Regions from separate parts of the Thauera sp. WH-1 genome, predicted to be linked through region 2. Evidence: predicted binding sites of a transcription regulator. Region 2 holds the regulator's gene; the other holds the start of a gene.
What was found. Region 2 encodes sigma-54, which starts transcription at its own class of promoters, with help from an activator protein. Its sites were predicted from a motif close to TGGCACGCTTNCTGCTNA; they were not measured.

Region 1: a site for sigma-54 is predicted at 2,354-2,371, ahead of ACMV5O_RS10340 (PEP-CTERM sorting domain-containing protein). Genes of this name have one in related genera too.

The regions. Positions count from the first base shown of each region.
Region 1 is NZ_JBLQGP010000008.1:130,393-135,483, forward strand. It holds gene cgtA (Obg family GTPase CgtA) at 1-953, shown strand, start outside; gene proB (glutamate 5-kinase) at 1,034-2,146, shown strand; gene ACMV5O_RS10340 (PEP-CTERM sorting domain-containing protein) at 2,419-3,270, shown strand; gene ACMV5O_RS10345 (FAD-binding oxidoreductase) at 3,503-5,091, opposite strand, start outside.
Region 2 is NZ_JBLQGP010000004.1:65,852-70,942, forward strand. It holds gene ACMV5O_RS05880 (AsmA family protein) at 1-124, opposite strand, end outside; gene hprK (HPr(Ser) kinase/phosphatase) at 121-1,080, opposite strand; gene ptsN (PTS IIA-like nitrogen regulatory protein PtsN) at 1,049-1,534, opposite strand; gene hpf (ribosome hibernation-promoting factor, HPF/YfiA family) at 1,671-1,994, opposite strand; gene ACMV5O_RS05900 (RNA polymerase factor sigma-54) at 2,012-3,493, opposite strand; gene lptB (LPS export ABC transporter ATP-binding protein) at 3,516-4,238, opposite strand; gene recX (recombination regulator RecX) at 4,225-4,674, opposite strand; gene recA (recombinase RecA) at 4,694-5,091, opposite strand, start outside.

The DNA.
Region 1 (5,091 bases), on a different contig from region 2:
GCTTTCCGGTCGGCACGGTGCTCAAGGACCTCGAGAGCGGCGAGCTCGTCGCCGACCTCGACGAGGACGGCAAGACGGTGCTCATCGCCCGTGGCGGCCGCGGCGGCCTAGGCAACATCCACTTCAAGTCCAGCACCAACCGCGCGCCGCGCAAGAAAACCATGGGCCAGGAAGGCGAATTCCGCAACCTGCACCTGGAACTCAAGGTGCTGGCCGACGTCGGCCTGCTCGGCCTGCCCAACGCCGGCAAGTCGACCTTCATCCGCAGCGTGTCCGCCGCCAAGCCCAAGGTCGCCGACTACCCCTTCACCACCCTCGCGCCCAACCTCGGCGTGGTGCGCACCAGCGAGGCGCGCAGCTTCGTCATCGCCGACATCCCCGGCCTGATCGAGGGCGCAGCCGAGGGCGCCGGCCTCGGCCACCAGTTCCTGCGCCACCTGCAGCGCACCCATGTGCTGCTGCACCTGGTCGACCTCGCCCCCTTCGACCCCGAGGCCGACCCCGTGGCCGACGCCAAGGCAATCGTCGAAGAGCTGCGCAAGTACGACGAGGCGCTCTACAACAAGCCGCGCTGGCTGGCGCTGAACAAGCTCGACCTCATCCCCGAGGAAGAGCGCGCCGAACGCGTGCAGGCCTTCCTCGACGCCTACGGCCCGGTCGAGCGCCACTTCGAGATCTCGGCGCTGAAGGGCGACGGCACCAAGGCGCTGATCTTCGCCATCCAGGACTTCCTCGACGCCGAGCGCGAGCGCATCGAGGCCGAGCGCGCCGAGCGCCACGCCGCCGAAGCCGCCCGCCTGGCCGCGATCGAAGCCGCCCGCGCCGCCGCCGACGCCGCCTATGAAAGTGAAGCCCTGCGCGACGAGGACGACGACGCCCTGCCCGAGGACGCGGCGGACGACGATGCCGACGCCCGCGACGACGCCGGGCCGGATGGCGCGCGCGCCTCCTGATCGAACCCTGACCCGGCACTGGCCGCGACCGACCGGCGCCTGCCCCCCTTTCCCGACCTTTCGAGCTCGCACGCATCGAGATGAGAACCAAGATCCGCAACGCCCGCCGCCTCGTGGTGAAGGTCGGCAGCGCCCTCGTCACCAACAACGGCGCCGGCCTCGACAAGGAGGCGCTGGACGCCTGGGCACGCCAGATCGCCGCGCTGCGCGCCGAGGGCCGGCAGGTGGCGCTGGTGTCCTCCGGCGCCATCGCCGCCGGCATGCAGCGCCTGGGCTGGCCGCGGCGCCCGCACGAGATGAACAAGCTGCAGGCCGCCGCCGCCGTCGGCCAGATGGGCCTGGTCGAAGCCTACGAAAAGGCCTTCTCCCGCCACGGCCTGCACACCGCACAGATCCTCCTCACCCACGAGGACCTGTCCGACCGCACCCGCTACCTCAACGCCCGCAGCACGCTCACCACCTTGCTGCAGCTCGGCGTGGTGCCGATCATCAACGAGAACGACACCGTGGTCACCGACGAGATCAAGTTCGGCGACAACGACACCCTCGGCGCGCTGGTCGCCAACCTGATCGAAGCCGACGCGCTGATCATCCTCACCGACCAGCAGGGACTCTACACCGCCGACCCGCGCAAGGACCCGACGGCCACGCTGATCGCCGAGGGCCGCGCCGAGGACCGCCAGTACGAAACCATGGCCGGCGGCTCGGGCAGCGCGATCAGCAAGGGCGGCATGATCACCAAGATCCGCGCCGCCCAGCGCGCCGCACGCAGCGGCGCCCACACCTGCATCGCCAGCGGCCGCGAGGCCGACCCGCTGCTGCGCCTGGCCGCGGGCGAGCCCCTCGGCACCCTGCTCTACGCCAGCAGCACGCCCTTGCAGGCGCGCAAGCAGTGGATCGCCGACCACCTGCAGCTCGCCGGCGACCTGATCATCGACGACGGCGCGGTGGCCGCGCTCAAGAGCGGCAAGAGCCTGCTGCCGGTGGGCGTGGTCGAGGTGCGCGGCGACTTCAAGCGCGGCGCGGCGGTGGCCTGTCGCACGCTGGCCGGCGAGGAAGTGGCGCGCGGGCTGGTGAATTATTCGGCGTCGGAGTGCCGGCGCATTGCGCGCAAGCCGACGGCGGAGATCGAGCGGCTGCTGGGTTACATCGATGAACCGGAGCTCATCCATCGGGACAACATGGTGGGCTAAAGGGCGTCGAACTCGCATCGCAAATGCACAACTCACATCCCCTTCGCAACGGCAGGCTGGCCATCACTGCCACTGAGACGGGTTCTAGAAGGTAAAGCCACAACGAGACCGCGCACGCCTGCGAAAGTGTCGGATTTTTTTACATCTCATAAGCACAGCATCCATCACTCCTATTTTTTCTCCTTTTTTATCAATGCCGTAGGATACAGGCACGGATTATGCTCAGTGAGATTCGGGCGCCACCGTGCACCGATCCAACAAAGGAGATTGAAATGAAAAAAGCCCTCTTAGTCGCTGCCCTCGGGAGCATGGCAGCCTTCTCGATGCCATCGTATTCGGCAATGGTCTCTGTCGCCGGTGTTACATGGGATACCGAGTGGACCGATGGAAGTACCCCGCCGATCGAGCAGGATTTTATCGGTGAGACGCAGTTCACGCAGTGGTTCAGCACGACCAACGATGCCGTCGGCACCTTGGGAAGCTGGACCACGGCTGACACCATCGGGAACGTGCTTGCCTCTTTAACCGGCGCCCCTGCGGCGGCTACGGGCTACTACCTGGCAGGCGCTGGCGAGTATATGCGTATCAACGACCCGGCAATGAGCATCATTCAGGCATCTCCAACGGGCGGCGGCGCGGGGAGTTTCTGCCCGGGTTGCGAGTTGACCTACGCATTTGGCGGAATTGGCCTCAACACGGACAATACATTCGATGTGACGGATGGCTGGGTTCGCGTCTACGTCGATAACACCCCCGACTTCAACACGCCAGTGAATTCTCAGGCTGTTGCGAACAGTGCGATCGGGGACATCCTGTGGCTTGACCTGACCATCACCAGCTTCTCTCTCCAAACTGGTACGGTCGATAACGGTTTCGTCTCAGCAGTCTTTGAAATCGTCGGCGGTGCAGCGGCTGACTACTTCGACCCCAAGAGTGTTGCCTACTCCGGAAGCGCTTTCTTCGGCACCCGGGCGACTCTTGACCCGAATTCGCGCTACTCCGGTGGCGGAAATGGCCAAGCGCTCGCAAACACCACTGCAGTTCCGGAGCCCGGAACCCTCGCCCTCTTGGGCCTTGGCTTGGTCGGTTTCGCCGCTAGCCGTCGGCGTACCGCCAAGAAGTGACACTGGCGGCTTTCCATGAGGCGAGCATGTTCCAACCGGTCCGTTGAAGCCTATTTACTGTAGCTTCGATCGAGATTGGGTGGAACACACTGGACTCACTCCCGAGGCATTACGGGAGTGAGTCCTTTGTTTTGTGCCCCCGGCGCGCCGCCGGCGCTACCACCTTACGATGGCAGGATATAGCGGAGGCAAGGGCGGCTAGCTGTATGTGACCGCCGGTAGGCGAGGCCACTTACTCATACCGCCCCGGCGCGATCAGCCCCTGAGGATCAAGCGCCGCCTTCAGGCGCTGCGAAAGATCTGCGCTGGCACGGTCGCGATCGCCCAGTCTTCCCATCTCCTGCACCCCGAGCCGATAGGGGTGGGTGCCGAGCGTTCGCCCCGCCTCACTGAGGGCGGCAAGACAGGCCCGCGCAGCGGCGGCTTCGGTGGCGTCGTCGCGCCTGAAGAGAATCGGCACGGTGCTGTCGAATAGCCTTGCATTGAGCGAGGTGAGCGTGATGAGCGGCTCGATTCCGTGCCGTTGGCACTGCTCCTCGACCATTTCCACATACTTGCGCACCGTGCCGGGGCGCATGGGAACGAGCGGCGCATACCACATCAGCCCGCAACCGTCGCGTGCGGGGTCCAGCGGCGTCCCCTGCGGCGGCATGGATCCCCCGCGCCAGTAACAGAGCGGGAGGGCCGTCTCATTGGGGCGCCCCTCGACGAGTTCCAGCGATTGTGCGATGGTCGCCGCGGTCTTGCCCACGCGCGCGCCCAGGCTGCCCGGCAGCTTCTGCGTCAGGCGGGCAAGGAATTGGGCCTGCCCCATGGAGAGGAAGACGACGCGGCTGGCGACACCGGCCAAGGCGCGGCGTATTTCGCGCTGCGCGGCGCGAACGACGCGGGATGTCCCGTAGAGCGTGCCGAAGCCCGTCCACGGCATGACCTGGTAGGCCCGCCCCATGGCCTCCACCGCCGCCGGCGTGATGAGACCGTCCGCACCGACCTGATCAGCCGGATACGGCGCGGCCATCGCGAGCACACGCCTGCGGTTCATGAGATTGATGCCACCCACGACCCCGGGAAGCGCAGCCAGAATGTCGCGCACGCGCTTGACGGCCTCCTCGAGCAGGCTGTCATCGCGCACGCCGAAGAACACGGCCTTGATGCACTGCGGGCGACGTGCCAGCGCGATCGACATCCGGGTGACGACGCCGTAACCGCTCTGCGTGAAGAGCCCATCGCAATAGGGCCCGACACCCCATTTGAACAGCCTGCCGAGGTCATCGCCAGCCAGTTCGCGCAGCATCCCGCGATAGACCGAGCCATCGGCCAGCACCGCCTCGATGTTCGTCACCGCGGCGAAATGATCGCCTTCGGGCGTGATGCCATAACCGCGCTCGAGCGCATTGCCGACCAGGCTGCATTGGGGCCCGGCACCCGTAACCGGCAGCAGGAAGGGATGTCTGCCACGATCCAGGAAGTCTGCCAGCATCTGCTGCGTGACGCCCGGCTCGAGCGTCACGATGCCCAACTCCGCGTCGAACTCGACGATGCGCGTGAGCCCGGACAGGTCGAGCACCATGCAGTCGTCGCGCACCGGCAGTGCCGTGCCATAGCCCCAGTTGCGTCCAGTACTGACGGGGTACACCGGTACGCCGAAACGCGAGGCAATGCGCATCACGTCGGTCACGAGTTCGCCGTGCTCCAGCCTCAATGCCCCAAGGAAGCGACGCTGCAGCGCCGTGGTATCCACCCCATACTTGGCGGCTGCAGCCGCAGCATCGAGCACCTCGAGCCCTGGCCCCATTGCTCGCCAGGCCCGCGTTGCCGCCT
Region 2 (5,091 bases):
CGCGATGGTCGTTGGGGTCGAAGCTGAAGCTGAGCCAGGCGGCGAGGCCGGCGAGCAGCAGGATGGTTGCAGCGATGAGGATCAGCAGGCCGCGGACCAGCAGGCTGCGGACCGGACGGCTCATGGCCGCACGCCGTCCTCGTCGCGATCGCCCGTCGGGCTCATCGCCCGCATCTGGCGGTCAATGAATTCCTGCGTCGAGTCGATGCCACGCAATTGAAGAATGGTCGAGCGCACCGCCGCCTCGAGCAGCACCGCGAGGTTGCGCCCGGCGGCGACCGGCAGCACCACGCGCGAGATCTTGACGCCGAGGATGTCCTGCGTCTCCTGCTGCACGGGGAGGCGGGTTGGGTCGCCCGGGCCGGGCTGGCGGCGCTCGAGGTGGCAGATCAGGCGCAGGCGCATCTTGCGCCGGCAGGCGGTCTCGCCAAAGATCGTGCGGATGTTGATGATACCCAGGCCGCGGACCTCGATGAAGTCCTGCAGCAGTTCGGGGCAGCGTCCCTCGAGCACGGTGGGCGCGATGCGTGAGAGCTCGACGACATCGTCGGCCACCAGGCCGTGGCCGCGTGAGATCAGTTCGAGCGCGAGCTCGGACTTGCCCGCGCCCGAGTCGCCGGTGATCAGCACGCCCAGCCCGAGCACGTCCATGAACACGCCGTGCAGCGAGGCCTTCTCGGCCAGCTCGCGCGACAGGTAGAGGCGAAGCTGGTCGATCACGCTGGCCGCCGGATGATCGGTGGTGAAGAGGGCGACATCGTGTGCGGCGCAGATGCCGTGCACGATGTTGGGCACCTCGCAGGCGTCGGCGACGATGATGGCCGGCGGACGTGCGGACAGGATTTCGTTGAGGTGATGCGCGACCTTCTCGTTCGACTGGCGGCGTGCCCAGGCGAGTTCGGCGGCACCGAGGATCTGCAGGCGGGTCGGGTGGATCAGATTGAGGTGGCCCACCAGATCGGCGGGCCAGATGCGTTCTTCGGCCACCGCGATGCGCGCGTCAAGGCGCCCGCTGAGGTGGCACAGCTTCAGGCTGTCGCGGTACGCCTCATACAGCCGCGCGACGCTGGTCTGCCGCATCGGCGCCCCAGTTCATGAACATCTGATGGATGTGGGCCGCGTCCGGTGCGTCGAGCAAGGCTTCGCGGAAATCACGATCGCTGAACATCTGCGCGAGCTCGGACAGCAGCTGCAGGTGGGTTTCGTTCGCCTGCTCGGGAACGAGCAGGACGAACAGCATGTTCACCGGACGCCCGTCCGGGGCGTCGAACTGCACCGGTGTGGCCAGGCGCAGGAAGGCGCCGGCGGCGTCCTTCAGGCCCTTGATGCGGCCGTGCGGAATCGCGATGCCTTGACCAAGCCCGGTCGAGCCGAGTCGTTCGCGGGTGAACAGGCTGTCGAACACGGTGCTGCGACCGATGCCCTGGTTGTTCTCGAACAACAGGCCCGCCTGCTCGAAGACGCGCTTCTTGCTGCTGGCGTCGAGGTCGACCACCACGTTGGAAAGTGGCAGGAGTTGAGATATCAGGCTCATTCGCTGGAAGGCTTGCGCAATAGCTGAACCGCCTAGGTCAGGTGCTGCGTTTGGACGGTCCGGGGCGAGTGGGGCTCGCGTCGTGAAAACGCGCGCATTATAACCACACCCCGGACACGGGGCGGTAACGAAGGCGTCAGACTTCGGGTGCCTGGTGCTTGATCGTTTCGTGGTTGTGGTCGGCCTGCTTCTGCTTGTACTTCTGAACCTGCCGGTCGAGCTTGTCGGCCATCGCGTCGATGGCGGCATACAGGTCGGCGTCGTCGCTCTCGACGAAGATGTCCTTGCCGCGCACGTGCAGCGTGACTTCCGCATTCTGCTTGAGCTTCTCGACCGAGAGGATCACCGCGACACTGGTGACGTTGTCGAAGTGACGGATGACGCGATCGAGCTTGGAAGTCACGTAGTCGCGAATGGCCGGGGTGACTTCGACATGGCGCCCGGTGATGTTGAGATTCATGTTAACTCCTGTTGTTGTCAGATGGATTTGCGCAGACTGACCGGCGGGATATTGAGGGATTCACGGTACTTGGCGATCGTGCGCCGTGCGACCACGATACCCTGCTGGCCCAGAACTTCTGCAATCTTGGCGTCGGACAGCGGCTTCTTGCTGTCTTCTGCATCCACCAGCTGGCGAATCAGCGCTCGAATCGCCGTCGAGGATGCCGCTCCGCCGGTATCGGTGGCGACGTGACTGCCGAAGAAATACTTGAGTTCGAATACACCGCGCGGGCTCGCCATGTATTTTTGCGTGGTGACGCGCGATACGGTGGATTCGTGCAGCTCGAGCTGGTCTGCGATCTCCCGGAGAGTGAGTGGCCGCATCGCCACCTCCCCATGATCGAAGAACTGCCGCTGCTGGTCAACGATGGCCTGAGACACCCGCAGGATGGTGTCGAAGCGCTGCTGGACGTTCTTGATCAGCCAGCGTGCCTCCTGCAACTGGCCGCTGAGCCCACCCCCCTGGCCGCGGTTCTGCTGCAGCAGGCTGGCATACAGGCGGTTGATGCGCAGGCGCGGCATCGCCTCCTGATTGAGGGTGACGGTCCAGCGACCGCGCAGCTTGCGCACGACGACGTCGGGCAGCACGTAGCGCGTCTCCGCGCTCGAGTAGCGCGACCCCGGGTGCGGGTCGAGGCTGCAGATCAGGGCGTGGGCGGCGCGCAGGGCGTCGTCGTCGCAGCCGGTGAGTTTCTTGAGCTTGACGAAGTTGCGCTCGGCGAGGAGCTCGAGATGCTTGTCGACGATCTCGAGCGCGAGCGCGCGGGTGTCGGTCGCGGGCAGCGTGCGCAACTGCAGCGACAGGCATTCCTGCGGGCTGCGCGCGCCGATCCCGGCCGGCTCGAGGTTCTGCACATGGCGCAGGGCGATGCTGAGTTCGTCGAGCTCGACCTCGGACTCCTCGGGCAGCAGCTCGAGCAATTCCTCGAGCGGCTGGTGCAGATAGCCGTCGTCGTCGAGCGCCTCGATCACCAGGCGCACCAGGGCGCGGTCGCGATCCGACAGCGGCGACAGCGAGACCTGCTGGTCGAGGTGCTCGCGCAACGACACGCCGGCCGCCTGCAGGTCCTGGTAATCGACGTCGTCATCGTCCTCGCCGCGGCTCGAGGCGCCGCTGCCCACGTTCGACCAGTCGATGCCCTCGTCCTCGCTGCTGCCTTCGCCGCCTTCCCTGTGTTCGCCGGCCTCGGCGCCGGCGCTGTCGGGCGCCGCCTCGCGCGCCTCGTCCTGGCGCTGCTGTTGCTGCAGTTCGTGCTCGGGCGGGCTGCCCGGCGCGGCAGGGGGCATGAACTCCACCCCATCGCTGTCGGCGCGTTCGAGCATCGGGTTCTCGAGCAGGAAGCGCTCGATCTCCTGGTTGAGCTCGATGGTCGACAGCTGCAGCAGCTTGATCGACTGCTGCAGTTGCGGCGTCAGCGTGAGGTGCTGGGAGAGCTTGAGCTGGAGGCTGGGTTTCATCGTGGTCGGTGTGGGTGCGCACTCACAGGCGGAAATGCTCGCCGAGGTAGACCTGGCGCACGCGCTCGTTGTCGATGATCTCGGTCGGCTTGCCGCTGGCCAGTACCCGGCCTTCGCTGATGATGTAGGCGCGGTCGCAGATCCCCAGGGTCTCGCGCACGTTGTGGTCAGTGATCAGCACGCCGATGCCGCGCTCCTTGAGGAAGCGGATGATCTTCTGGATGTCGATGACCGCGATCGGGTCGACGCCGGCGAAGGGCTCGTCGAGCAGGATCAGGCGCGGGTCGGTCGCCAGTGCGCGGGCGATCTCGCAGCGCCGGCGCTCGCCGCCGGACAGCGACACCGCGGTGTTGTTGCGCAGGTGGTTGATGCCCAGCTCGAGCAGCAGCTCGTCCAGGCGGGCGTTGATCTGTCGCGTCTCCAGCCCCCGCAGCTCGAGCACGGCGCGGATGTTCTCGGCCACGCTGAGCTTGCGGAACACGCTCATCTCCTGCGGCAGGTAGGACAGGCCGAGGCGGGCGCGGGCGTGGATGGGCAGGTGGGTGAGATCGGTGCCGTCGAGCGTGATCTGACCGCCGTCGGCACGCACCAGGCCGACGATCATGTAGAAACAGGTGGTCTTGCCCGCGCCATTGGGGCCGAGCAGGCCGACCACCTGGCCCGGGTCGACCTCGAAGCCGACATCGTGCACCACGGTGCGCGACTTGTAGCGCTTTTGCAGGCCGGCGACCTTAAGCAGACTCATCGAAGGGCTCTTTCAGCAGCTTGCGGATCAGTTCGGGGGCGAAGCCGCGGGTTTGCAGGAAGCGCGCCTGGCGCGCCCATTCGCGCGGGTCGGCCGGCGCGGAGCTGAAGCGGCTGCGCAGCACCTGGCGTGCGCGTTCCAGTTCCGATTCTACGCATTCGTTCTCGATCGCCTGCTCGATCAGGTCACGCTCGATGCCGCGCCGCGCCAGCTCACTGCGCAGCCGGCCGGCGCCGAAACGGGCCGCCTTGCCGCGCACGAAGGCCTCGGCGTAGCGGCTGTCGGACTGCAGGCCGAGCTCGCCCATGCGCGCAATCACGGCGTCGATCTCGTCCGCCTCGCCGTGGGTGGCGAGCTTGCGCGCCAGTTCGGCGCGCGAGTGGTCGCGCCGCGCCAGGTGACGGAGCGCGCGCTCGCGCAGGCTGGGGACGCCCATGGCCGTACCTTGGCCCCGCTCAGGCCTCGGCGGCTGCCGCTGCGGTGGTCGTCACCGCCATTGCGGGCAGGCCGACCGCGGCGCGCACCTTGTTCTCGATCTCACGCGCCAGCGCCGGGTTGTTGCGCAGGAACTCGCGCGAGTTGTCCTTGCCCTGGCCGATCTTGTCGCCCTGGTAGGCGTACCAGGCGCCGGACTTGTCGACGATCTTGTGCGTCACGCCGAGGTCGATGATCTCGCCCTCGCGCGAAATGCCCTCGCCATAGAGGATGTCGAAGTGCGCTTCCTTGAACGGCGGCGACACCTTGTTCTTGACCACCTTGACACGGGTCTCGGAGCCGACCACCTCGTCGCCCTTCTTGATCGTGCCGGTGCGGCGGATGTCCATGCGCACCGAGGCGTAGAACTTGAGCGCGT